DNA from 3 places in the Desulforapulum autotrophicum HRM2 genome. Region 3 is predicted to be linked to each of the others. Evidence: riboswitches for the same ligand, from Rfam matches in the RefSeq annotation. Region 3 holds a riboswitch; each other region holds the start of a gene.

Region 1 (7,656 bases), 1.8 Mb from region 3:
CGTGTGCTTTGACAGGATTCCACTCAAAACCTCTTTCATGCGCAGAATCTCGTTGGCCTGAATTTTGATGTCAGACGCCTGGCCCTGGGCTCCACCAAGGGGCTGATGAATCATTATTCTGGAGTTGGGAAGGCTGAAGCGTTTTCCCTTTGCTCCAGCAGCAAGGAGCAGTGCTCCCATGCTGGCAGCCTGGCCAATACAAACCGTTGCCACATCGGGTTTGATGTACTGCATGGTATCATACACAGCCATTCCGGCAGTGACAACACCGCCGGGGGAATTTATATAAAAATTGATATCCTTTTCCGGGTCTTCAGACTCAAGAAACAAGAGCTGCGCCACGATGAGGTTAGCAACCTCATCGTCCATGGCAGACCCCAGAAATATGATTCTGTCCTTTAACAGTCGTGAATAGATATCATAGGCACGCTCACCTCTGTTACTCTGCTCAACGACCATGGGGATTAAGGGCACGATTATCTCCTTTAATTATTTTGTTTTTCATCCATGCATGCCGGACAAAAAAAATTATTGATCTGTCTTGTCTTCGACATCAGCCGCAGATTCAGAGACCTCGGTCTCAACCTCTGGAGCGACTTCAGTCACACTGCCTTGTTCTATTATAAGACGGACAGCCTTTTTTTCAAGCTGGGTGTGTTTATAATACTCAAGCTGACGCCCATCCATCTTGAAAAAATTCTTTACTGCATCAACAGAGGCGTTCATTCCAAGGGCCATTTCAGCATACCCGGCCTCAAGCTCATCCTCTGTCAACTCAAGGTTTTCCTGGTCAATAATCTTGCCGAGAAGAATATGGCGGCGGGCCTGCTTCTCAGCCACACCCCGGTACTGGGTCTTCAAAAAATCCTGACTCAGTCCCACATCTTCAAGCTTGATATTGTTCTGTGCATAGGCCTGTTCAGCCTCTGCAATGATTCCCTGGAGCTCTGCATCCACCATTGTATCTGGAACCTCAAACTCAATTTTCTCAAGAAGGTCTGTAAAGATCTGCTCGCTCAGCTCGTGCTGGGTTCGCTGCTCATACCCCTTTTTAAGATTGTCAAGAATGGCCGCCTTGAGCTCATCAAGATTCTTGTACTGGCCCAAATTTTCCACCAGGGTATCATCCACCGGAGGCAAAATCTGCTCCTGAATCTCTTTAAGGGTCACCTTGTATATCACGGTCTTGCCAGCCAGGGCCTCATCCTTGTCATCATCTGCATAAACAACATCGATATCCATCTCTTTCACAGGGATGGCGCCCAGCAGCTTTTCTGAGAACTCAGCAGGCAGGGTGTTGCTACCAATGGCCATGACATAATTTTCAACCTTGGGGGCAGCGTCACAGGGGGCACCATCGACAAAGCCCTGGTAATCAATGAGAACAAAATCCTCGACCTTGACCGGTCGTTCCTCGGTCACCTTCTCCTTGGTTGCCATGGTTTTGCGAATCATCTGAATCTGGGCATCAACCTCCTGGTCCGTTGCCTCATACATGGTCTTTTTCAGCTCGATCCCTTTGAAATCAACAGCTTCAAGTTCCGGCATCACCTCAATTGAAATATCAAAGCTGAGGGCCTCCCCGGGGGTTAGCTCAGGTGGATCCACCTGGGGACCGCCCACCAGATTGAACTTGTGCTCGTCAAGGGCCTCGGAAAAAGCGTTCTGAACAAGATGGGGCACAAGATCGGCGTGCACATCCTTTGAAAACCGTGTCTCCAATATTTTCCGGGGAATCTTGCCCTTTCTGAAACCTTTTACCGTGGCCGTTTTTTTCAACTCATTGTAAGCTGTGTCCAGCTCCTTTGCCACATCTTCCTTAGGGATTTCAATGTGGAGGACTTTCTTTACCGAGCTTTTCTCTTCAATGTTTAATTGCATTATTCCCCTTCCTGTACCAAAAGGCTCTTAAGCACGGGGTCCCCTGGGGAACCTGAAGCGCATCAAGCCATCTCTTATTGATGTTGTTTTAATGTTGTTGCCATCGTTTCAACCACCGGGGCCATTCAATATGTGTTCCCCAAGTAAAATGTATTAAGGTAATCTTTAAATGTGCGGGTGTCAAGAAAATTGAAAAAAAGAATGCATTTCAGTACTTTGCGACACCATGGCAACCTAAAATCACCCGTTGCAGAACAAAAATGCAGCCCATGGAGAGACAGGGCCAGCCGACCGGATAATTTTTACGGGTCACTCCCGATTGGACTTGCATAATCCCGGAAACAGTGCTAAAAGCTTTGATTGTATTTTTCGGGGCGTAGCGCAGCCTGGTAGCGCGCCTGCTTTGGGAGCAGGATGTCGGAGGTTCGAATCCTCTCGCCCCGACCATTGTTAAAAAAGGGTTTCAGCAAAACTGCTGAAACCCTTTGTTGTTTCCGATCTGAGTCCCATGCCAAGCCCGTACTTTCCCCGCTGAAGTTGAATCGCCACACAATCTTCAGGCAATCACGTTGAATGAATTTTACAGACTATTGTTTTCCGAAACGGATGGTTATGATTTTTCCATTTTCATCCAGATAGGCGATCCCTCTAGCAAGGATCTTGCCTGAAGAGGAGCTCACAATATTGACATTCTCTTCAACCAGTACTTCCTTTGATGATTTGACACCCATTGAGTTGGAGGACAACGGTTTATCCGGGACTGGGGACTGTCTTTTATTTTCACTCTGTGCAAGCCTGGCACGATTCCGCTCTGCCACCAGTCGCCCGACACCCTCATACTTCCCGTTATCGTCACCACACCCAGCAACAGATAAAACCATAAACACTGCTATAATAAAGGCGGGGAACCGTCGTCTTTCCATGCGAGGCACACCCACTAGGCATTACTCTCAATGGTAAAGCGCCTGTTGAGTCGCATGGTACTGAACAGCCCAAAAACATCCTTTGAAACGTTGATCACCTTGAGAGTTCTTCCGGCCTGCTCCAGGGTGTTGTGGGTCGCAATGATCACACCAATCCCAACAGAATCAACCATCTCAACACCTGCAAGATCAATGACAAGATCACCAGGATTATCATTGATTGCAGAGAAAAGTTCCCGCTTGAAGTCTTCTGCCATGGAGGCAACAATATCAATGCCCGGCCTTACCACTGTCGTATCACCATCCCTGACAATTTCACTCATAATTCTCTCCCGTAAAAATATGATATTCGCTATTTTATGAATGTATCACAAATAGTTTAAAACAACAATCCATGAGTACCATCTAGGCTGTCACTTATCAAGTTCCTGAACCGATTTATTCACCACACCCATGTTTTTCTTAATTCTCCGACCAGAACCCCCACATTTCCCCTTCATCACCACATCACACTTTTCATGGGCTCGAAGCTGTTTTACGCGGTACTCAAACTGAAACGCCCTCTGTTTTGTAAAATCAGGGCTGACGGCAACCAGGGTCACAGGCAGCCTGGACCGGGTATATTTGGCCCCCTTTCCGTCATTGTGTGTTGCAACGCGGGCCGCAACATCCGTTGTAACACCGCAGTACAATGAACCGTCATTACACCTCAAAAGATAGACATTCCAGACCATGTAACCTCCTATACGATAATTCTATATTTATACCACCCTGGTTTTTTCAGTCAACAGGGGAAAGGGTATTTGACAGAGCTCTGACAGGCGTGCTACCTTCCCCCCAACTATTGCGGCGTCAATGGAAGGCTGGGGGAGTCGAAGGTATTCGGCTGAGAGGAAACAAAAAGCAACCCTTGTTTCGACCCCTGGAACCTGATCCGGCTCATATCGGCGAAGGAAAGCCCCTTTCCCCCATCCCACCTGCGGTCGTACGCATTTTAATAAAAAATTTCAAGGAAACGACCATGTTTGAAGTCATTGGTGCCGCCAAATCCTTTGGCAACCGACTGATTTTTTCAAATTTCACCCTCACGGTCGAACCGGGGCAGTTCAAAGTGCTGGTGGGGCCATCCGGATGCGGAAAGTCCACCCTGTTTGACGGACTCACCGGGGTGACGCCCCTGGACCGGGGCCGAATCACCTGGAAGGGAAAGCCTCAGCCCCACCTCCAGGACCTTGGGGCCTATATGCAGCAAAAGGATCTGCTGCTGCCCTGGTTCACCCTCATGGAAAACAGCCTGTTGCCGGCCAGAACTGGAAAAGACCGGCAGGACCCGACCCGGGCACGACAAACAGCCGACCGCTTATTCCACCGCCTGGGGCTCAATGGATTTGAAACCCATTATCCCGACCAGGTTTCCGGTGGCATGCGACAGCGCTGTGCCCTGGTCCGGACCCTCATGTTTGAAAGGGATCTCATCCTTTTGGATGAACCCTTGTCTGCCCTGGATGCCATTACCCGAAGGGAACTGCAGTTTCTGCTGCTCATGCTCCAGTCTGAATTCAAAAAAACCATCCTCATGATCACCCATGACATTGAAGAGGCATTGATTCTCGGAGACGAAATCTGCCTGTTAAGCCCCTGCCCCATGGTCGTCATTGAACGATTTATACCCGAATCACCCAAACCCAGAAAGTTCAGCGACCCGGAACTGCTGGGCATCAAGACCCGGGTTCTGGACCGGCTCAGGCAAGGCATGCCCCATGGCCGTGGATAATTTCAAGGCCAACGGCCTGGCAGCTCTCCTTGCCCTGTGCCTTCTTGCCATCTGGGAGCTGGGGGTCAGGATAATGGATGTCCCGGGGTTCATCCTGCCGCGACCCTCGGATATTGCGGCAACAGCCCTGATCAAGGCCCCTGTTATCTGGCCCCACGCCCTGGTCACCTTTACCGAAATCCTGGCCGGCATCGGCCTTGCCCTGGCCACGGCCATTCCCCTGGCCATTTTCATGTTTGCCATCCCTGGACTTGAACGGGGGCTGACCCCCTTTCTGGTGGCCTCCCAGGCCATTCCGGTGTTTGCCCTGGCCCCCCTGCTGGTGGTCTGGCTGGGATATGGCATGGCATCCAAGGTATTCATGGCATGGGTAATTATATTTTTCCCCATTACCGTCAGCCTTTTGTCTGGATTAAAAAGCTGTGATCCCGAATTCAGGGTATTGTTCTGCCTCATGGGGGCCAGTTTTTTCCAGAAGCTGCGAATGCTCTACTGGCCCTGGGCCCTGCCCCGGTTTTTTTCAGGCCTGCGGGTGGGCGTCACCGTGGCCACCATCGGTGCTGTCATCGGGGAATGGGTCGGGGCCCAGCAGGGCCTGGGATATCTCATGATCCAGGCCAATGCACGCCTCCAGACGGATCTGGTCTTTGCCGCCATTCTCTGGCTGACAGCCATGGGCCTGGGCCTCTGGATTCTGGTGGGTCAGGTTGAAAAGAACGTCGTAAAATGGAAGTAACTTAACCCCTATCGATAAGGAAATCACAATGAAAAAACGAATCATCCTGGTCATTTCAACCCTCATTCTCCTGGCTGCAGTACCGGTTATGGGGGCAGAACAACTAAAACTCATGTTAGACTGGTTTCCCAATGTGGACCACCTGCCCATTTACCTGGCCCAGGAATCGGGATACTTTAAAGATCAGGGGCTTACCGTGGAGATCATTACCCCGTCAGAGACATCCGATGGCCTGAAACTTGCCGCAGCAGGACAGGTGGATCTGGCCGTTTCCTACCAGCCCCAGACCATCATTGCAGCGGACCAGGGCCTTGATCTCAAGGCCGTGGCCCCCCTGGTCATCCACCCCCTGACCACCCTGCTGTTCCTGGACAAAACCATAAAAACACCTGCCGACCTGTCCGGCAAGAACATCGGATATACCGTCCCCGGCCTTATGGATGTGCTGCTCCACGCCTTTGCCAACCTCAACGGCGTCAAGAACTACACCCCGATAAATGTGGGATTTACCATTTTACCCGCCCTGGTCTCCGGCAAGGTGGACGCCGTCATGGGGCCCTTTAAGACCTATGAAACCGTGGTCATGAAGCAACAGGGATACACGGCCAGATTCTTTGAGCTGGAAAACAACGGAATCCCCGATTATGAAGAGCTGATCTTTGTGGCCGGATCAAAAACCCTGGCCAAAAAAGAGGCCGCCATCCACAAGTTTACAAAGGCCATACAGCTTGCCATGGCCCAGCTTGAGACAGACCCGACGACCGCCCTCAAGCTTTACCTTAAAGCCGTGCCAGAGGCCGATGCAAACGTTGAAACCGCAGCCTTTGAACTGACCCGGCCCTATTTTGCGGGCCAGAACAGCCACGATCCAGCCAAATGGCAGGCCTTTGCCGATTTTGCCCTGACCTATGGGCTCATTAAAAACCATGTGGACACCGCCGGGCTGATCCACACCTGGCATGAGTAAGGAGAAATGATAATGAAATCCTATTTCCGAGCACTGACCATTGCCGGTTCTGACAGCGGCGGTGGTGCCGGCATCCAGGCAGATTTAAAAACCTTTTCCGCCCTGGACGTTTTTGGCATGTCTGCCATTACGGCCCTCACGGCCCAGAACACCTGGCAGGTCACGGGAATTTTCCCGGTACCGCCCGAATTCATCGGCCGGCAAATTGATGCAGTCATGGAAGATATTGGCTGTGATGCCGTCAAGATCGGCATGCTCCACTCCCCTGAGGTCATCGAGGTTGTTGCGTCAAAACTTGAACAATGGCGTTGCTCCAATGTGGTGGTGGATCCGGTAATGATTTCCAAAAGCGGCGACAAGCTGCTCCGGGATGATGCCGTGGCCGCCTTAAGGGAAAGGCTTTTACCCCTGGCAACCCTCATCACCCCCAACCTTCCCGAGGCGTCCGTGCTGCTCGGGCAACCGGTCGAAACAGCCGACCAGATGCCTGAAGCTGCCAGGGCCTTGGCACTGCTTGGTCCAGCCAATGTTCTGATCAAGGGTGGACACCTGACCGGGCAGACCAGCCACGACCTTTTACATGAACGCACCCGGGAAACCATGGTGACCTTTGCCTGTGACCGGATAAACACCCCAAATTCCCACGGCACCGGCTGTACCCTTTCGTCTGCAATTGCCGCAGGCCTTGCCAGGGGCCTTGACCTGCACCGGGCCGTGGCCCAGGCAAAAGAATATATCACTGGGGCGCTCAAGGCCGGTGCCAAATATCAAACCGGCAAAGGCCACGGCCCGGTACACCACTTCTATAACCTATGGAATAAAAACGACTAACCAGCATGGCCGGAGCGAGTTATGGCCCCGGCCTCAACAAATTTTGAAACACCTTCATTGACAATGCTTTGACAAGCGTTTCATATAACCCACATGTCCTGGCGGACACAACGAAGCATGAAACTCGACAGTAGTAGGCCGGTGGGAACGGGTGTTGCCCTGAACGGGTTAAATGGCAACGGTGGACACGAGGTCCAAGGAGTTGCCATTTTCCTCGGAGCAGGCCATGGACGGCCTGCGAGAATGAGTGAAGGGCAACACCCGTTTCCGCCGGCCGGTCGAAGCGAGTTTCATATAAACCGGCACGGCCGGAGCGAAGTATCGGCTCTGGCCACAACGAATATAGAAACTCGACAGCAGAGGTGGGCGGGAACGGGTATTGCCCGCAGCGGATTAAACGGCAGCGGTCAGCATGGACGCTGAAGGAGCTGCCGTTTCCCTCGGAGCAGCCCAGGACGGGCTGCGAGAATGAGCGGAGGGTTATACCCGTTCCCGTCTACCGGTCCGACAAGAGTTTCATATAAACGGCCATGTCGGCCTGCCA
Region 2 (7,656 bases), 1.7 Mb from region 3:
CGGACTACTCGTCTGACAAGCTCAGTTTTTCAGGCGAATGAGCACTGTAGACTATCCCTGTTAGTCCACACTCGGTTCAGTATGGAAAGGACGTCGCTCAACGGAAAAAAGGTACGCTGGGGATAACAACAGGCTTATCGCCCCTAAAAGTTCACATCGACGGTGCGGTTTGGCACCTCAATGTCGGCTCATCACATCCTGGGGTTGGAGCAGGTCCCAAGGGTTTGCCTGTTCGCCAATTAAAATTGAAAGTGGGCTGGTGGGTTTGGTTGATTTTATACTTTATACAAAGCCCTGACCTTGGGTTGACTACCTAAGGTCAGGGCTTATTGAGTTTAAAAGATTACCTTTGCCACATCCTTGTAAATCTTTGCATAATGGACCGTGACACCCTCTTTGATATGATCGGGAAGTTCGTCAAAATCCTTTTGATTTGCATGGGGAAGAATCAGTTCAAAAATTTTTACCCGTCTGGCAGCAATAATTTTTTCCCTGATGCCCCCAACCGGAAGCACTTGGCCCGTGAGAGTCAGCTCGCCTGTCATGGCAAGGGTTCGGTCGATCTTTTTCCCTGTTGCCATGGATAAAAGGGCCGTTGCCATGGTCACACCTGCACTGGGTCCGTCCTTGGGTGTTGCACCTTCCGGCACGTGGAGATGGATAAATGCGCTGTCAAAATACTCGGGGTCAACCTTGAATGCCTTTAGATTCGCTGAAATATAGCTGTAGGCTATCTCAGCGGATTCCTGCATGACATCTCCCAGCTGACCGGTGAGTTTAAAACCCTTGGTTTTTGAATGGACCCTGATCGCTTCAATGCTCAGGGTTGCACCCCCCATGGCGGTCCAGGCAAGCCCGGTTACGACCCCCTTTCCAGTGATGGACAGCTCCTTTTGAAATACAGGTTTTCCAAGGAGATCTTCAAGGTTTTTCAACGATATCTTCTGCTCAAGGGTCGGTTCTTTCAAGAGCTTGACAATGGATTTCCTGACGATTCTGGCAAGGTGTTTCTCAAGGTTCCTGACCCCTGCCTCCCTGGCATACCCTTCGGCAATCTCACGAATGGCTGCGTCGGATATTTTCAGCTGTTTTGATTTAAGCCCAGACCGTTTTAACAGCCGGGGCCAGAGGTGATGCTTGGCAATGTCCACCTTCTCCTTGCTGATATAGCCCGACAGTCGAATGGCATCCATCCGGTCAAGCAGGGGACCTGGAATGGTGTCTGGCTGATTGGCCGTGCATATGAACAGCACCTTGGAAAGATCCAGGGTGAGATCCAGATAGTGGTCAAGGAAATTCTCGTTCTGTTCCGGATCAAGCACCTCAAGAAGTGCAGATGCCGGATCACCCTGGTAGGACATGCCTATTTTGTCAACTTCATCGAGCATGATAACAGGGTTGGATGTTTTGGCATTTTTCAGGGCATGGACAAGCTTTCCGGGTAGTGCACCGATGTAGGTTCTCCTATGACCTTTAATCTCGGCCTCATCTTTCATACCACCGAGGCTGAATCTGAAAAATTTACGTCCAAGGGCATCGGCAATGGACTTTCCAATGGAAGTCTTGCCCACACCGGGCGGGCCCACCAGTAAAAGAATGGACCCGGAAACTTCCTTTTTATAGGCCCCGACTGCCAGAAATTCAATGATCCGGTCCTTGACATCATCCAGGGCGTCATGGTCCCGCTCCAGGATTTTTTTTGCAAGATCAAGATCAAGATTGTCCTTTGAGTAAACCCCCCAGGGAATGGAGGTGAGCCAGTCAAGGTAGTTCCTTGTGACGCCATATTCGGCTGATCCTGTTTCAAGAATCTTGATTTTGCCGATTTCATCGTCGATTTTTGCCTGGACATGTTCAGGTACGGTCATATCCTCAAGGCGTTTGGTGAATTTTTCTATTTCAGCGGTCTTATCATCCTTGGAGAGCCCCAGCTCTTTTTGAATGATTTTGAGTTGCTCTTTAAGAAAAAACTGCCTTTGGTTTTCACTGACCTTTCGGTTGACCTCCTGGCTGATCTCCTTTTGCATCTTAAGCATTTCAATCTCTTTTTTAAGAAGGAGAAGTACCTTGTCCATGCGTTTTGTGATCGGCAGTATTTCAAGTATCTGCTGGAGTTCTTTTCCCGTGGCCGAGGTGATGGTTGCGGCAAAATCAGAGAGCAATGAGGGCTCGTTGGGGGTGAATCTTGAAAGATAAAGCTTGAGCTCTTCGTTGTACAGTGGATTCAGGGGTAACAGATCCTTGATGGCCTTGATCACGGTAATCGAGTAGGCCTTCAGGCGTTCCTCATCCTCTTCAGGGCTCTTGGGATAATTGACAAGGGCCATGAACGGCGGTTCTTTACTGATCCATTGAATGATTTTGAACCGTTTTAATCCCTGGGCAACGAATTGAATTTTGTCTTCGACCTCCTGGACTTGATGGAGTTGAACAACGCACCCGATTTCCGGGAAAATATCCGCTGAAAGTTTTCCCTCTTCGAGTTTTTCAACATAGCAGAGTCCAAGGACCATGTGACCGGACATACCCACTCGTTTGATGGTTTCTTTCCAGCGTGCCATGTTGACCATGATGGGTTGAGCCTGGGCAGGGAAAAAGGGTCGTTCAAGCATGGGGAGTATGTAAAGCTTGTCCGGTAGTATATTCTGGGGTAGTGCCAGCGTTCCTGACGGATTTTTGGACTGGTTCTGATTTTCGTTCTCTTCGTTGACAACTTCAGGAATGATGGAGTCTTGATCACCCATGGTCACCTCCACTTGTAAGTAAATTTAACGGTCAAATTTTTTGACCATGATTTCAGACTGAACTTGAAGAAGATTAGTCATGCATAAATTATGTGTCAAGTTATTCTTGTGCGAGATCCTACTGCCGGGTCTATATTTGAGGTGACAGGCAAAGAAGCGGAGACGATCTCTCCGCTCCCCTGGGGTTGATAAAAAAGAAGAGTTGTCGTGGAAGATTTATTTCGGAACGATGTCTGACTCGAGTTTCTTTGAAATTTCAAGTGCCTTGTTCAGGGCCTCGTTGATTTTAAAGAATTGAATCTTGAGCGTTTTTAAAGATGCAGGGGTGGCGGTGATGGCTTCGGTTCCTTTAAATACTTTGGCAAGTTCCTGGGATCGTTCTGAGAACTGGACAAGCTTATTGGAAAAGGCGTCAATTTCAACGGCCCATTGTTTTCTTTCTTCACCTGAAAAATTGATCGGTGCATTTCCGGTTCCTTTGATCAGATCGTCAATTTGATAGTCTTCAGGATTTGCGATGATTTCGTACATGTTAGATTCCTCCCTAAAGGGTTTTTTACCAGGTGTATCTTACGTACTCCTCATATCTATATTTAAATTATATTTTCATGGACCATTGAAGTCAAGGCCGAATATGGGGTATGAAAATTCTCATTTTGTAATGATCATATCAATCGCGAAACCATTATTACCGATTGGATTTGATACCTGTGCACTGGATTAGCTCTTGACAGTGCATGGAAATAGATTTAATTAACCAACTTATAGATAGGCGGGAGCAAGCTGTTTGCTGAGAGGGGAATCATTCCCGACCGCATGACCTGATCCGGGTAATGCCGGCGTAGGAACCGAAGACATTAGTCAGCCATCACCGGTTCTTTATGTCACCAGAACCAGGGATGGTTTTTTTTATGTTTTTTTATCAAAGAGGGATTCATCTTATGATACCCATCGTTCGCACGTCCCCATACCGACCGATTCTTGCAGCTGTTTTTGCAGCTATTTCAGTGTTGATGATTATTTCCATAACCGGCTGTTCAAAGGATGATTCAAACGACAAGGCCGTCAAGGCCGATGGGATCCAGGAAATCACCCTCATGACCCATGACAGTTTCTCGGCAAGTACCGATGTTATCCAGGCCTTTGAACAGGCAAACCATGCTAAAATAATTTTTTTAAAATCAGGGGATGCGGGAGAGGCGCTTAACAAGGCGATTCTTTCAAAAAACAACCCCATTGCCGACATCTTTTACGGGGTGGACAATACCTTTTTGACCCGGGCCCTTTCAGAGAATATCTTTGTTGCCCATGACTCTCCCCTGCTTGACCGTTTGCCTGAATCGTTACGGCTTGATCCTGAGAACAGGCTCATCCCAGTGGATTTCGGGGACGTGTGCATCAACTTTGACATTGCCTGGTTTAAACAGAGAAACCTGGATCCCCCTGTCTGTCTGGAAGATCTTCTGGCGCCAAGGTTTAAAGATCTTGTTGTGGTGGAAAATCCAGCCACCTCATCCCCGGGGCTGGCCTTTTTACTGGCCACGGTGGCACGGTTCGGACAAACAGGCTACCTTGATTTCTGGAAGGGGATGAAGCAGAACCAAGTGATGATCACAAGCGGGTGGAAAGAGGCCTACTGGGGTCAGTTTACCGCTGCCTCCAAGGGAACAAGACCCGTTGTGGTCAGCTATGCCTCAAGCCCTGCTGCCGAGGTCTATTATGCAAAAAATCCCATGGACAAGGCGCCCACCGGGGTTATGGTCGACAATGGCGCAGCTTTTCGCCAGGTTGAATTTGCAGGGATATTAAAGGGAACAAAGAAGCTTGAACTTGCCGGAAAACTCATGGATTTTCTTGTGTCCAAAACCTTTCAGGAAGATATTCCCCTGCAGATGTTTGTCTTTCCTGCAAACAAGGAGGCCGTTTTGCCCGATGTGTTTAAAAAACATGCTGTTATCACTGATCAACCTGCAAGACTGGACTATGACATCATATCGAAAAACCGGGAATCCTGGATAATCAATTGGACAGAATTAATGCTTTAAACAAAATTAAGGCTTTAAGGGGTGAGTTGGAGTCCCTTATCCCATGGGGTGTGGCTCTTATTCCCCTAATCTTTCTGGGAGTATTTTATTTCTACCCCCTGGCCGGGATTTTTTTTAGAAGTTTTTTCCAGGAACAGGTATTTTCCCTGGCATCGTTTTTAGACCTTGCAGGATCCAGACGGATTACAGGGATTGTCTGGTTTACCCTGTGGCAGGCCGGGGTTTCGACCCTTTTGACCCTGGCCCTTGCCCTGCCGTGCGCCTATGTCATGGCAACCTACAGATTCAGGGGAAAAAAACTGATCATGACCCTTGCCACCATTCCCTTTGTGCTTCCTACCATTGTGGTTGCTGCGGCATTCCAGGCGTTGCTGGGAGCCAACGGCCTTGTTAAGGGCATCAACCTTGAACATACCATGGGCATGATTTTCCTGGCCCATGCCTTTTACAACTTCAGTGTTGTGCTGAGGATCACCACAAGCTTCTGGTCTTTTTTGCAGAGTCAGATGAGCGAGGCCGCTTCCATGCTAGGAGCAACGCCTGCCCGGACCTTTTTCAGCGTTACCCTGCCGCTGTTGCGGCCGGCCATTACAGCATCGGCCATCCTTGTTTTTATTTTCTGCTTTTCAAGTTTTGGCGTGATCCTCATCCTTGGCGGTGCCGGATTCTCAACGGTGGAGGTGGAGATCTACCGCCAGGCAGCCCACCTGTTTAACCTGCCCGGGGCAGCCGTTCTCTCGTTGTTTCAGATCTGCTGTACGTTTGCAATGATGTGGGTATACACTCTTTTACAACGAAAGGTGCCCACCTTTACGCCCCAGGCTGCAACACTGTCCCTGAAACCGGTCAAAACCATTAACGAAGGGTTCATGGTTGCAGGCTGCGTTGCGTTTATACTGCTCTTTTGTCTTGGGCCCATGGCCGCCCTGGTCGTTAAATCCCTTGTACTGGAAGGCCATTTTTCCCTGGCTTTTTACCGGGAACTTTTCCACAACACCTCGGGGTCCCTTTTTTATGTTTCGCCGGTGCGGGCCATTTCCAACTCCCTGATGTTCGGGGTTGCCACCCTTGCCCTTGCCGTGGTTGTAGGCGTGTGTGCGGCATTTGCCATCCTCCGGAACAGACACAGATTCGCCTCGATCCTTGATCCGATTTTCATGTTGCCCCTGTCAACCTCGGCCGTGACCCTGGGGTTCGGCATCATCATCACCCTTGACCGGCCCCCTTTGAATTTAAGAACTTCGGTGATGCTGGTGCCCATCGCCCATACCCTGGTGGCCTTTCCCTTTGTGGTTCGTTCGGTTCTTCCGGTCATTTCATCGATTCCCCAATCCCTGAGGGAGGCTGCAGCCCTTCTTGGAGCCGTCCCTTCCAGGGTCTGGTTCCATGTGGATTTGCCCATCATGGCAAGGGCCATAACTGCCGGGGCCGTGTTTGCGTTTACCATGAGCCTTGGTGAATTCGGGGCCACCCTTTTTATTGCACGTCCTGAAATGGCCACCATGCCCGTTGCCATCTATCGTTTTCTGGGGCAGCCAGGAATAATGAACTACGGCCAGGCCATGGCTGTCTCTTCCATGCTCATGGGGGTGACGGCAATGGGGTTTTTTTTCATTGAACGCTTCAGACCCTTTGGCCATGGTGGATTCTGATGGATGAGTTTGTTTTAAGCCATATATGCAAGAGCATGGGGGCCTACGGCGCCCTTACAGACATCACCCTGGCCGTCCATAGGGGGGAGCGGATCTGTCTGCTTGGCCCCTCGGGCTGTGGCAAGACCACACTCCTGCGGGTGGCAGCAGGCCTGGAGCAACCCGATGCGGGGGATGTGATTTTCCAGGGAGGGAGCATAATGAAGATCCCCCCCCACCGGCGTAACTTTGGCATGATGTTCCAGGATTTTGCCCTTTTTCCCCATCGAAATATTTTTGACAATATCGCCTTTGGCCTTGAGATGAAAAAAGAGAAAAAGGCCGTGATCAACCGTCGGGTGACCCAGATGCTGGAACTTGTAAATCTTGAAGATTACGGCCATCGCCGGGTGGATGAGCTTTCCGGCGGAGAGCGCCAGAGAGTGGCCCTTGCAAGGACACTTGCACCGTCCCCGGACCTTGTGATGCTCGATGAACCCCTTGGCTCCCTTGACCGGCTTCTCCGGGAACGGTTGCTGGCCGATTTGTGTCACATCCTTACCCAAACCCGGGTGACCACTATTTTTGTCACCCACGATCAGAACGAAGCCTTTGCCGCGGCAGACCGCATCTGCATTATGACCCAGGGGCAGGTCCAGCAGATCGACACCCCTGAACATTTATATAACCATCCCGAGAACCTGGCGGTGGCCGACTTCCTGGGTTTCCAGAACCTGATTGCCGGGGCTGTCGATTCCGACCATGGATGTTTTTTAACCCCCCAGGGACGGTTCGTGCCTGATGCATTTTTGCCCGAAGCAAACGCCTGTGATCTTCTCATCCTGCCCTGGGCCGCAAGTCCCATTCCTGAACACGAATGGTTTAAACGGACAGAGAACCGTTTGTCTGGAAGGGTCTTGGATCTGTTTTTCCAGGGAAGTATGACGCGACTTGTGGTTAAAACAGCAGACGATCAAGTGTTTGCCTTTGACATACCACCCAGGAAGAAACTTCCCAGGCAAGGGGAAGCAGTTTTCCTCAAGATTTGTTCGGACGGGTTACGATTCCTTGGCAAGGATGGACGCTTAAAGGGGAACAAGGGTTCTTAATCCGACCGTGCAATGGCTTCAACGTTAAGCCATGTTTTGGAAGATTCCATTCCGATTATGGGCCTAACTCGGAATATAATTTTTTGCAAGCTCCAAGTAATCATGGACTTGGTTGTCTTCCCAGGAC
Region 3 (7,656 bases):
GGGTTGTCCGGCAGCGGCAAGTCCACCCTGGTCAGATGTCTAAACCGGCTTATACAGCCCACCGAGGGCCAAATTTTTGTGGACGGCGAGGACCTGACGGAACTTGCGCCAAAACAGCTCCGCAAGGTACGGGCGCTCAAACTGGGTATGGTCTTTCAAAACTTTGCTTTGCTTCCCCACAAGACCATTGTCCGGAATGTGGAATACGGCCTGGAAATTTCCAAGGTTCCGGCCGTACAGCGACGGGAAACCGCCCTGCAGGTTTTAGAGCAGGTCGGACTCAGCGGATGGGAAGATTCCTATCCGGGCCAGCTTTCCGGAGGCATGCAACAGCGAGTCGGCCTGGCCCGTGCTCTGGCCTCAAACCCGGATGTCTTACTCATGGACGAGGCCTTCAGTGCTCTTGATCCCCTTATCCGTTCGGACATGCAGGACGAACTCATCGCTCTGCAGGAAAAGATGCACAAAACCATCGTGTTCATCTCCCACGATCTTGACGAGGCCCTTAAACTAGGTGATCGCATCGTGCTAATGAAGGACGGCGAAGTGGTTCAGATAGGAACGCCTGAGGATATCTTGACCAACCCTGCCGACGACTACGTGGCCCGGTTTGTGGCCGATGTGGATGTAAGCAAGGTGCTCACCGCCGGATCGATCATGGAAAAATCCAGAGCTGTGGCCCATATCGGTACGGACGGACCCAGGGCTGCTTTACGGAAAATGAAAAAACACACCATTTCTTCTCTGTTTGTTTTGAGCCGGGAACATACCCTCCTCGGTGTGGTCCTGATCGAAGATGTGGCTGCCATGATCGGGACAGGAGATCGGGATCTGAATTCAATCCTGATCCACGACCTGCGTACCGTATCTGAGGATACCCCGGCCACGGAACTGTTCGAGCCCCTTAAGGACAGCCGTTTCCCCCTGGCAGTGGTGGACGACACCAACCGGCTCAAGGGGGTGATCGTTCGCGGGCAGTTGATCGCTGCGGTTGCCGAACGGGGAACAGGGCCCGGGGAGTGATCGGGAAGACCTGTTTGCGTGTCATTAGGATCCCCTGACATTGTATTCTTTTTGTCACTCGTCGTTACAATCTACCCCCCACGAAGAATTTTTTGAAGGGAATAAAAATGATCTGAAAAAATCTAATATTGTCTTGAAGAGAACAACCCAAACGGCCGTCCAGAATTCCATTTCTGGACGGCCGTTTTGACTGGGTGTGGGAATGGGTGAATCGATAAAACAGCACATTATGATCTGCACAAACACCTTTGAGAACCTTAAAAAATATGGACCACCCATTTTACGGCAAGAAAGAGGGTGACCATCAGCGCCGTACCGCCACCGATGTTGAGCAGCCAGCCGTTCTTGTTTTCTCTGGCCCAGGATTTGTCATTGAGTAATTTCATAAAGATTGCCACAAACAGCGGGGTTCCCACAAAAGACAAGGCCAGCATGAGCATCAGAAGCGCCACTGGTTTTCCGGGTAGAAAGGCCCCAGGCAAGGCAATGAGGCACCCGGCAAGAATAATCCCCCTGTATTTCTTTCCCCCGGATTTTAAATCCCACCGCATTTTATCCCCGACAACATAGGATGCCGCAATAAAGGTAGGCATAATGGTTGAAAAAACGGCGCACCAGATACCCAGGCAGAAAAAGCCATGGGCATATTCTCCCAGAATCGGCTTGATGGCATTGGCCATCTCAAAAAGGGTGGATACTTGGATACCAGCAGGGTTGAGTACGCATGCACCGGTGAGGTAAATGGCCGTACAATAGAGGCCAAAGGCACCCAGGAGCGAAACGGCCGTGTCGGCCAGGGCCAGATTCAGATCCTTTGTCGTCCATCCCCTTTCATGGACGGTATAGGTCTGCATGGAGAGTATGGTCACATGGATGGATCCCCCCATGATGGCCGTCATCATCACGATTTCAGCCGGGCCAAAATTGGCAAAATCCGGAACAAGTCCCCCCATCATCGCACCCAGATCAGGTCGTGCAATAAAAAGGGTGGCAATAAAACAGATGACCAGGAGGGAAACCACCACCTTACAGATCTTTTCAATAATTTTATAGCCCCCCAGGGCAACCAGTCCATAAAAAACAGCCACGAAAAAAACGCCCCACAGTGAGGAAGTCAAGCCGGTTACAAATTCCGTCACCGCCACCAGGACCTTCAACAGAACCACATTGCAAAGCCAGATAACCACAAGGGCATCCAAGGCCACAAACCAGGCCAGACCCTTGCCCCATTTTTCTTCAACAATGGAGACAATGCCCTTGCCGCCAATCAATGCGGTTTTCGCTGCCATATACTGGCAGACAAAGGCCAGCACAACACTCAAGACAATGACCCACAAAAATCCATAACCGTAAATGCCGCCGGCTTTGGCAACACTTAATGTGGTACCGGGGCCTGCTGCCACGGCGCTGATGAGCCATGCAGGGCCAAAGCCAGACAACATCCCTTGAATGCGTGATTTTTTTATTTTTTCAACATGTTCCATGGTTTTTCCAAATTATTCTTGATTATATTCTTGTTTAATTGGGCTGGGGCCCCCCTGCCCGTCCATCACAAACGAATCCGTGGCACGACCAGGTTTCCGGATGATATCTCAGGATGCCGTGGATTCCACCTTCAGCCGTGCCGCCAGGTTTTTTTCGTTCATATTGTACAGAGCGTCCATGAAATGGGGCATGAAAGTGCCAGGCCCCGAGGCCTTTTCCGCGGCAAGCTCACCGGCAATGGCGGCAACGGCAGATGCAGCAACGGCCGCGTCAAAACCATTGTCCGTCACGGCATAAAAGGCCGCGGTCAGGGCCGAAAGGATACACCCTGTTCCGGTGACGGAATTCATCAGGGGGGTGCCATTGTCAAGGATCATCCGCCGGCCCGGAGCCAGGATCATATCTTTTTGTCCGCTGACGATGAGAGATGACGCTGAAACCAGAATGGACGGCCAACCGGGTTCGTCGGTCCCGGTTTCTTCACCGTCTCCATGGGTTCGGCCATGCCCCGCCAGGATCTGCCTGGCATGTTCCAGATCCAGGGTGTTGTCAATGCCCCTTGTTGTGTAATTTGTACCTGTGAGGGAACAGACCTCCGAGGCATTGCCCCGGATTATCTTGCGGGGGGCAAGGGCGAAAAGGGCCTTGGCAATACCGGTCCTGTAGGCACCGGCACCGGATCCAACAGGATCTAACACAACGGGTTTATCCATCCTGGCGGCCAGGGTCATGAGGGTTTTCATCACCTCAATCCGCCCTTTAACCGGGGTACCCATGTTAATGCACAGGGCATCTGAAATTTTTGACATGTAGGCGGCGTCCTCCTGGGCCCAGGACATGGTGGGAGATGCTCCCAGGGCCAGCAGGGCATTGGCCGTCTGATTCATTACCACGAAATTTGTGACCACATGGACCAGGGGTTTCTGGTCACGGATTCTGGCGCACAGCTCGAAAATACCATGGACCAGGGTTTGGTGTTCAATCATAGAATTTCCATTAACAAAGGATAACGTCGGATTATTTCCTTCATTATCCATAAATATTTAAATCATTAAATATGGGGAACAGGATGGAATAAAGACAAGAGACCGTTGTAAGTTTCAGAAAAATCGGCACTGGAGCAGGCCATTTTTTAGGGCCATCTCCCATGCTTATTTGAAAATTCACAAAGGAAATGGACAGAAACTCACAAGGAAGATATCATTTGAAAAATAAATATCAGCTTCCCTACGTCGGAATTATCCGCATCAGGTTCCAAGGGACAGGATCATTACAATCCTTCTCAGCCACTGTCAGCGCCCCCAGCAAACACAATTTTTAACCTTGAGATTATGGCCATTAGGAAAACACTTGTCAACCCATTTAATAAGCCCTCCCCCTAAAGTAAATTCCGATCAGATTCGCAATTATTCTAAATCCATTTCTCAAATCCTCGAAATTCGTTGTTCTCAAACCTGCAAATCCGGGCAGGCCCTCCGTTAATCCCCAGGGAAGATAGGGCCATATTTAAATACGATATCAATGTCTTACTCAATTAAGAAAGCAAATAGAAACCCCTCCGACGACAATGGCACGACCATTGCTATCCCAGGTATAAGGAACAACATTAACCCACGCAGAAGAGGAATGACCATGGCCCCAACCCGCCCAGGAAACAAACAACCGACTGCGATAAAACCGCCCAGGGATGCAGGGGTAAACCCGGGCATTTCTGAAGAACTTCTAAAGACAAGGGCCTATTTCAACCGGCTGAAAATCCGCCTGGGTCTGGGCGTTCTGGCCTGCTTCATCATTCCCCATGTGCTTCTTTCCGTCTATTTCCACTGTCAGTTTACAACGGCATTGAAAAAAACAGGCAAGATCAACATCGAGGCCCTGGCAAAGAGCCAGCGCAACATTGTGGATCTGTTCTTAAGGGAACGGGAGATGAACCTTCGTAACCTGTTTTACTCACGGGAATTCACCCCCGACCCCACCGACCAGAAGATGCTCTACTTTCTTCAGACCCTGAACCACTTCAGCGATGCCTTTGTGGACGTAGGGTTTTTAAACCACCTGGGCGTCCAGACTGGCTATGCAGGACCTTTTCCAGCCCTTCTCAACAAAAACTACCGAAAGGAAGCATGGTTTTCCACCCTTTTGGCCCAGGAAAAAGATTATGTGATCACAAACGTCTATCTTGGATTCAGAAACAAACCCCACTTTACCATCGCCGTAAAGCTAACCATTAACAACCGTGTCTGCATCATGCGATCCACCCTGGACCCAGACAAGTTCTACATGTTTTTAAGATCCATCGGCAAGGTCAGTGAGGTTGAGACCACCCTTGTGAACCAGGCAGGAACCTACCAGCTTGTGGACCCCTTAAAGGCCAATGTTCTTGAACGTTCCACCTACCTTCCCCCCAGGGATGTTCCCACCGGAATCTATGAGATCAAAGATGAAAACGGGGTGATGCTCACGGCCCATGCCTGGCTCACCGAAGCCCCTTGGGCACTGATCATCAGCCAGCCCCTCAAAATCATCCACGCCCAGATGTACAAGACCCGCAACGCCATGATCATCAACCTATCCATTATCACGATTTTTCTGGCACTTGTGATCTGGATCACGGCAAGCCGCCTCATGAACCGGGCCCAGAGAATAGCCGAAGAGAGCATTCAGCTCCAGACCCAGCTCATCCATGCCTCAAAGCTTGCCTCGGTGGGTGAACTTGCCACAGGCGTGGCCCATGAAATCAACAATCCCCTTGCCATCATCACCTCCACGGTGGGCGTGGTCCGGGATATGCTCAATCCTGAATTCAACCTGGATTCAAGCCCAGGGGCCATTGTCAAAGAACTTAAAACCATTGAGTCAGCAGCCTTCAGGGCCAGCAGAATCACCCGGCAACTCCTGGACTTTGGCAGAAAGAACGAGCCCAAGAAGGAAATGCACAACATCAACAACATCCTTGAAACGGTGCGCCATGGCCTCACAAAACACCGCTTTGACCTTGCCGACATCAAAATTGAAACAAACTATGCCCAGAACCTTCCCGACATCAAAATTGATGCAGACCAGATCTCCCAGGTTTTTCTAAACCTTCTCAACAATGCCGAGGACGCCATCAAAGACAAAGGCACCATCACCATCTCCACGGACTTTGACAATGAGTTCGTTCGAGTCATGATCCAGGACACAGGAGAAGGCATGCCTTTGGAACGAATCAAGGAAATCTTCAATCCCTTTTACACGACCAAAGAGGCCGGGAAGGGTACAGGCCTGGGGCTTAGTATTTCCCTTGGAATCATTAACGCCATGAAAGGCACCATTGAAGTCCAGAGTCTGCCCGGCAAGGGCAGTCTCTTTACCATCTCTCTGCCGGCTGACACCACCAAGTCAGACCCAAAAACAAACAACCATGACAGGGGAGAAAAAAGATGAACGTCCTTCTGGTTGACGACGAAGATCAGTTCCGAACAGCCGTTGCAAGACAGCTGACAGTGAGAGGCTACACCGTCCATGAGGCCGGAACCGGTGAACAGGGGATAGCCATTGCCCAGGAAACCCGGCTGGACCTGGTTATCCTTGACATGCGGCTACCCGGAATCAATGGAACAGCGACACTCAAGGAAATCAAACGGATATCTCCCCTGACCGAGGTGATCATGCTCACCGGCCAGGCAACGGTCAAGGCGGCCATGGAAGCTATCACCCTGGGGGCCTTTGACTACATGACAAAACCCATGGGGATTGATGAACTGATCTACAAGATGGAAGATGCCTATAAAAAAAGACAATTGGCCACACAGAAGATAAAGGCCACAGGGCCATTGGACAAAAAACAATAAACCGATCAATCAACCCTAAAAGGAGCAACAGCAATGAATTTTTTTAAACAATGGGGCAAATTCATGATCCAGGGATCAAGATACTATGCCCAATGGGAAATCAGTAATGCCGCCACCATCCTTAACAGCAGACGAAGAACCGCCATTCTGGTCCTTCTGCTGATACCGGCCATCATCGGAGGCATTGTGTTTGCTGAGGATATCAGTACGGCCATGCCCGACCTCATCGGAGGCCACAACGCCTACAGTCCCTCCTACTACAGCCTTGGGATCTTTGTGGTTTCAATCTTTGTGGGACTGCTTGCAGGGCTCATCACCGGCTGCATCGGCGCAGGCGGCGGATTCATCATCGCCCCGGCCCTGATGAGCGCCGGCATCAAGGGTATCCTTGCCGTTGGAACTGATCTTTTCCACATCTTTGCCAAGGCCATCATGGGCAGCGTGATCCACAGGAAACTGGGTAATGTAAGCGTTCCACTGGCCTTTGTCTTTGTCATCGGAGCCCTCATGGGGGCCACAGGCGGCGGACTCCTGAACCGCTATCTCTACGAGCTCAACCCGGTATTGAGCGACGCCTTTATCAGCACCGTCTACGTCTTTATGCTGGGTTTTCTTGGCATCTATGCCCTCACCGATTTCCTGAGAACCATGAGCCCAGGCAAGGCATCAGGGGAAACAGGTGGCGACACCATGGGCGGACTGCCCAGAAAACTTCAGTCCATCTCCCTTCCCCCCATGATCAAGTTTGATTTTGAGATCACCCCGGGCGGCAGAAGCATCTCATGGCTCTTTCTTGTGATGTCGGGTGTCCTTGTGGGCCTTGCCGCCGGTATCATGGGTGTTGGCGGCGGATTTCTCACCTTTCCCATCTTTGTCTATGTCATGGGTGTGTCTTCCATGACCACCGTTGGAACGGACATCTTCCAGATCATATTCACGGCAGGCTATGCTTCGATCACCCAATACGCCATCTATGGATTCATCTTTTACACCCTTGCCATCGGCATGCTCCTTGGCTCCCTTGTGGGTATCCAGATCGGGGCCATGGTGACCAAGGTGGTGAGCGATATCACCATCAGGGGATTTTATGCCATTGCCATCCTGTCCGGCTTTGTTAACCGGCTATTTTCCCTGCCCATCAAACTTGCCAACATGGAGATCATCTCCCTGTCCCAGGAGACCGGGGCCATGCTCAACAGAATCGGCACCTGGGCATTTTTCATTGTGATCGGAATCTTCGGCATATGGGTCTTTTCAGTCTTTTTCAGGAATCTAAAAACCCTCAGGGGCAAGGAGGTGCGGTCATGATCGCAAA

The links. A riboswitch is a leader RNA that binds a small molecule or an ion and turns the genes downstream of it on or off. The one in region 3 is predicted to bind thiamine pyrophosphate.
Region 1: another riboswitch for thiamine pyrophosphate. It lies ahead of HRM2_RS02130 (ABC transporter ATP-binding protein); the one in region 3 lies ahead of HRM2_RS18805 (hydroxyethylthiazole kinase).
Region 2: another riboswitch for thiamine pyrophosphate. It lies ahead of HRM2_RS11210 (thiamine ABC transporter substrate-binding protein); the one in region 3 lies ahead of HRM2_RS18805 (hydroxyethylthiazole kinase).

What each region holds. Positions count from the first base shown of each region.
Region 1 is NC_012108.1:496,519-504,174, reverse strand. It holds gene clpP (ATP-dependent Clp endopeptidase proteolytic subunit ClpP) at 1-474, opposite strand, end outside; gene tig (trigger factor) at 529-1,881, opposite strand; tRNA gene HRM2_RS02150 (tRNA-Pro) at 2,252-2,328, shown strand; gene HRM2_RS02145 (hypothetical protein) at 2,469-2,762, opposite strand; gene HRM2_RS02140 (STAS domain-containing protein) at 2,819-3,127, opposite strand; gene HRM2_RS02135 (GIY-YIG nuclease family protein) at 3,218-3,538, opposite strand; TPP riboswitch at 3,660-3,777, shown strand; gene HRM2_RS02130 (ABC transporter ATP-binding protein) at 3,826-4,578, shown strand; gene HRM2_RS02125 (ABC transporter permease) at 4,565-5,314, shown strand; gene HRM2_RS02120 (ABC transporter substrate-binding protein) at 5,343-6,281, shown strand; gene thiD (bifunctional hydroxymethylpyrimidine kinase/phosphomethylpyrimidine kinase) at 6,294-7,112, shown strand; gene HRM2_RS02110 (hypothetical protein) at 7,230-7,535, shown strand.
Region 2 is NC_012108.1:2,557,722-2,565,377, forward strand. It holds gene lon (endopeptidase La) at 336-2,744, opposite strand; gene HRM2_RS11205 (hypothetical protein) at 2,961-3,275, opposite strand; TPP riboswitch at 3,507-3,609, shown strand; gene HRM2_RS11210 (thiamine ABC transporter substrate-binding protein) at 3,686-4,789, shown strand; gene HRM2_RS11215 (ABC transporter permease) at 4,768-6,441, shown strand; gene HRM2_RS27075 (ABC transporter ATP-binding protein) at 6,441-7,529, shown strand; gene HRM2_RS11225 (glycerol-3-phosphate dehydrogenase/oxidase) at 7,593-7,656, opposite strand, start outside.
Region 3 is NC_012108.1:4,277,294-4,284,949, forward strand. It holds gene HRM2_RS18795 (quaternary amine ABC transporter ATP-binding protein) at 1-1,023, shown strand, start outside; gene HRM2_RS18800 (Nramp family divalent metal transporter) at 1,281-2,507, opposite strand; gene HRM2_RS18805 (hydroxyethylthiazole kinase) at 2,616-3,494, opposite strand; TPP riboswitch at 3,716-3,821, opposite strand; gene HRM2_RS18810 (sensor histidine kinase) at 4,141-5,934, shown strand; gene HRM2_RS18815 (response regulator) at 5,931-6,341, shown strand; gene HRM2_RS18820 (sulfite exporter TauE/SafE family protein) at 6,375-7,649, shown strand; gene HRM2_RS18825 (hypothetical protein) at 7,646-7,656, shown strand, end outside.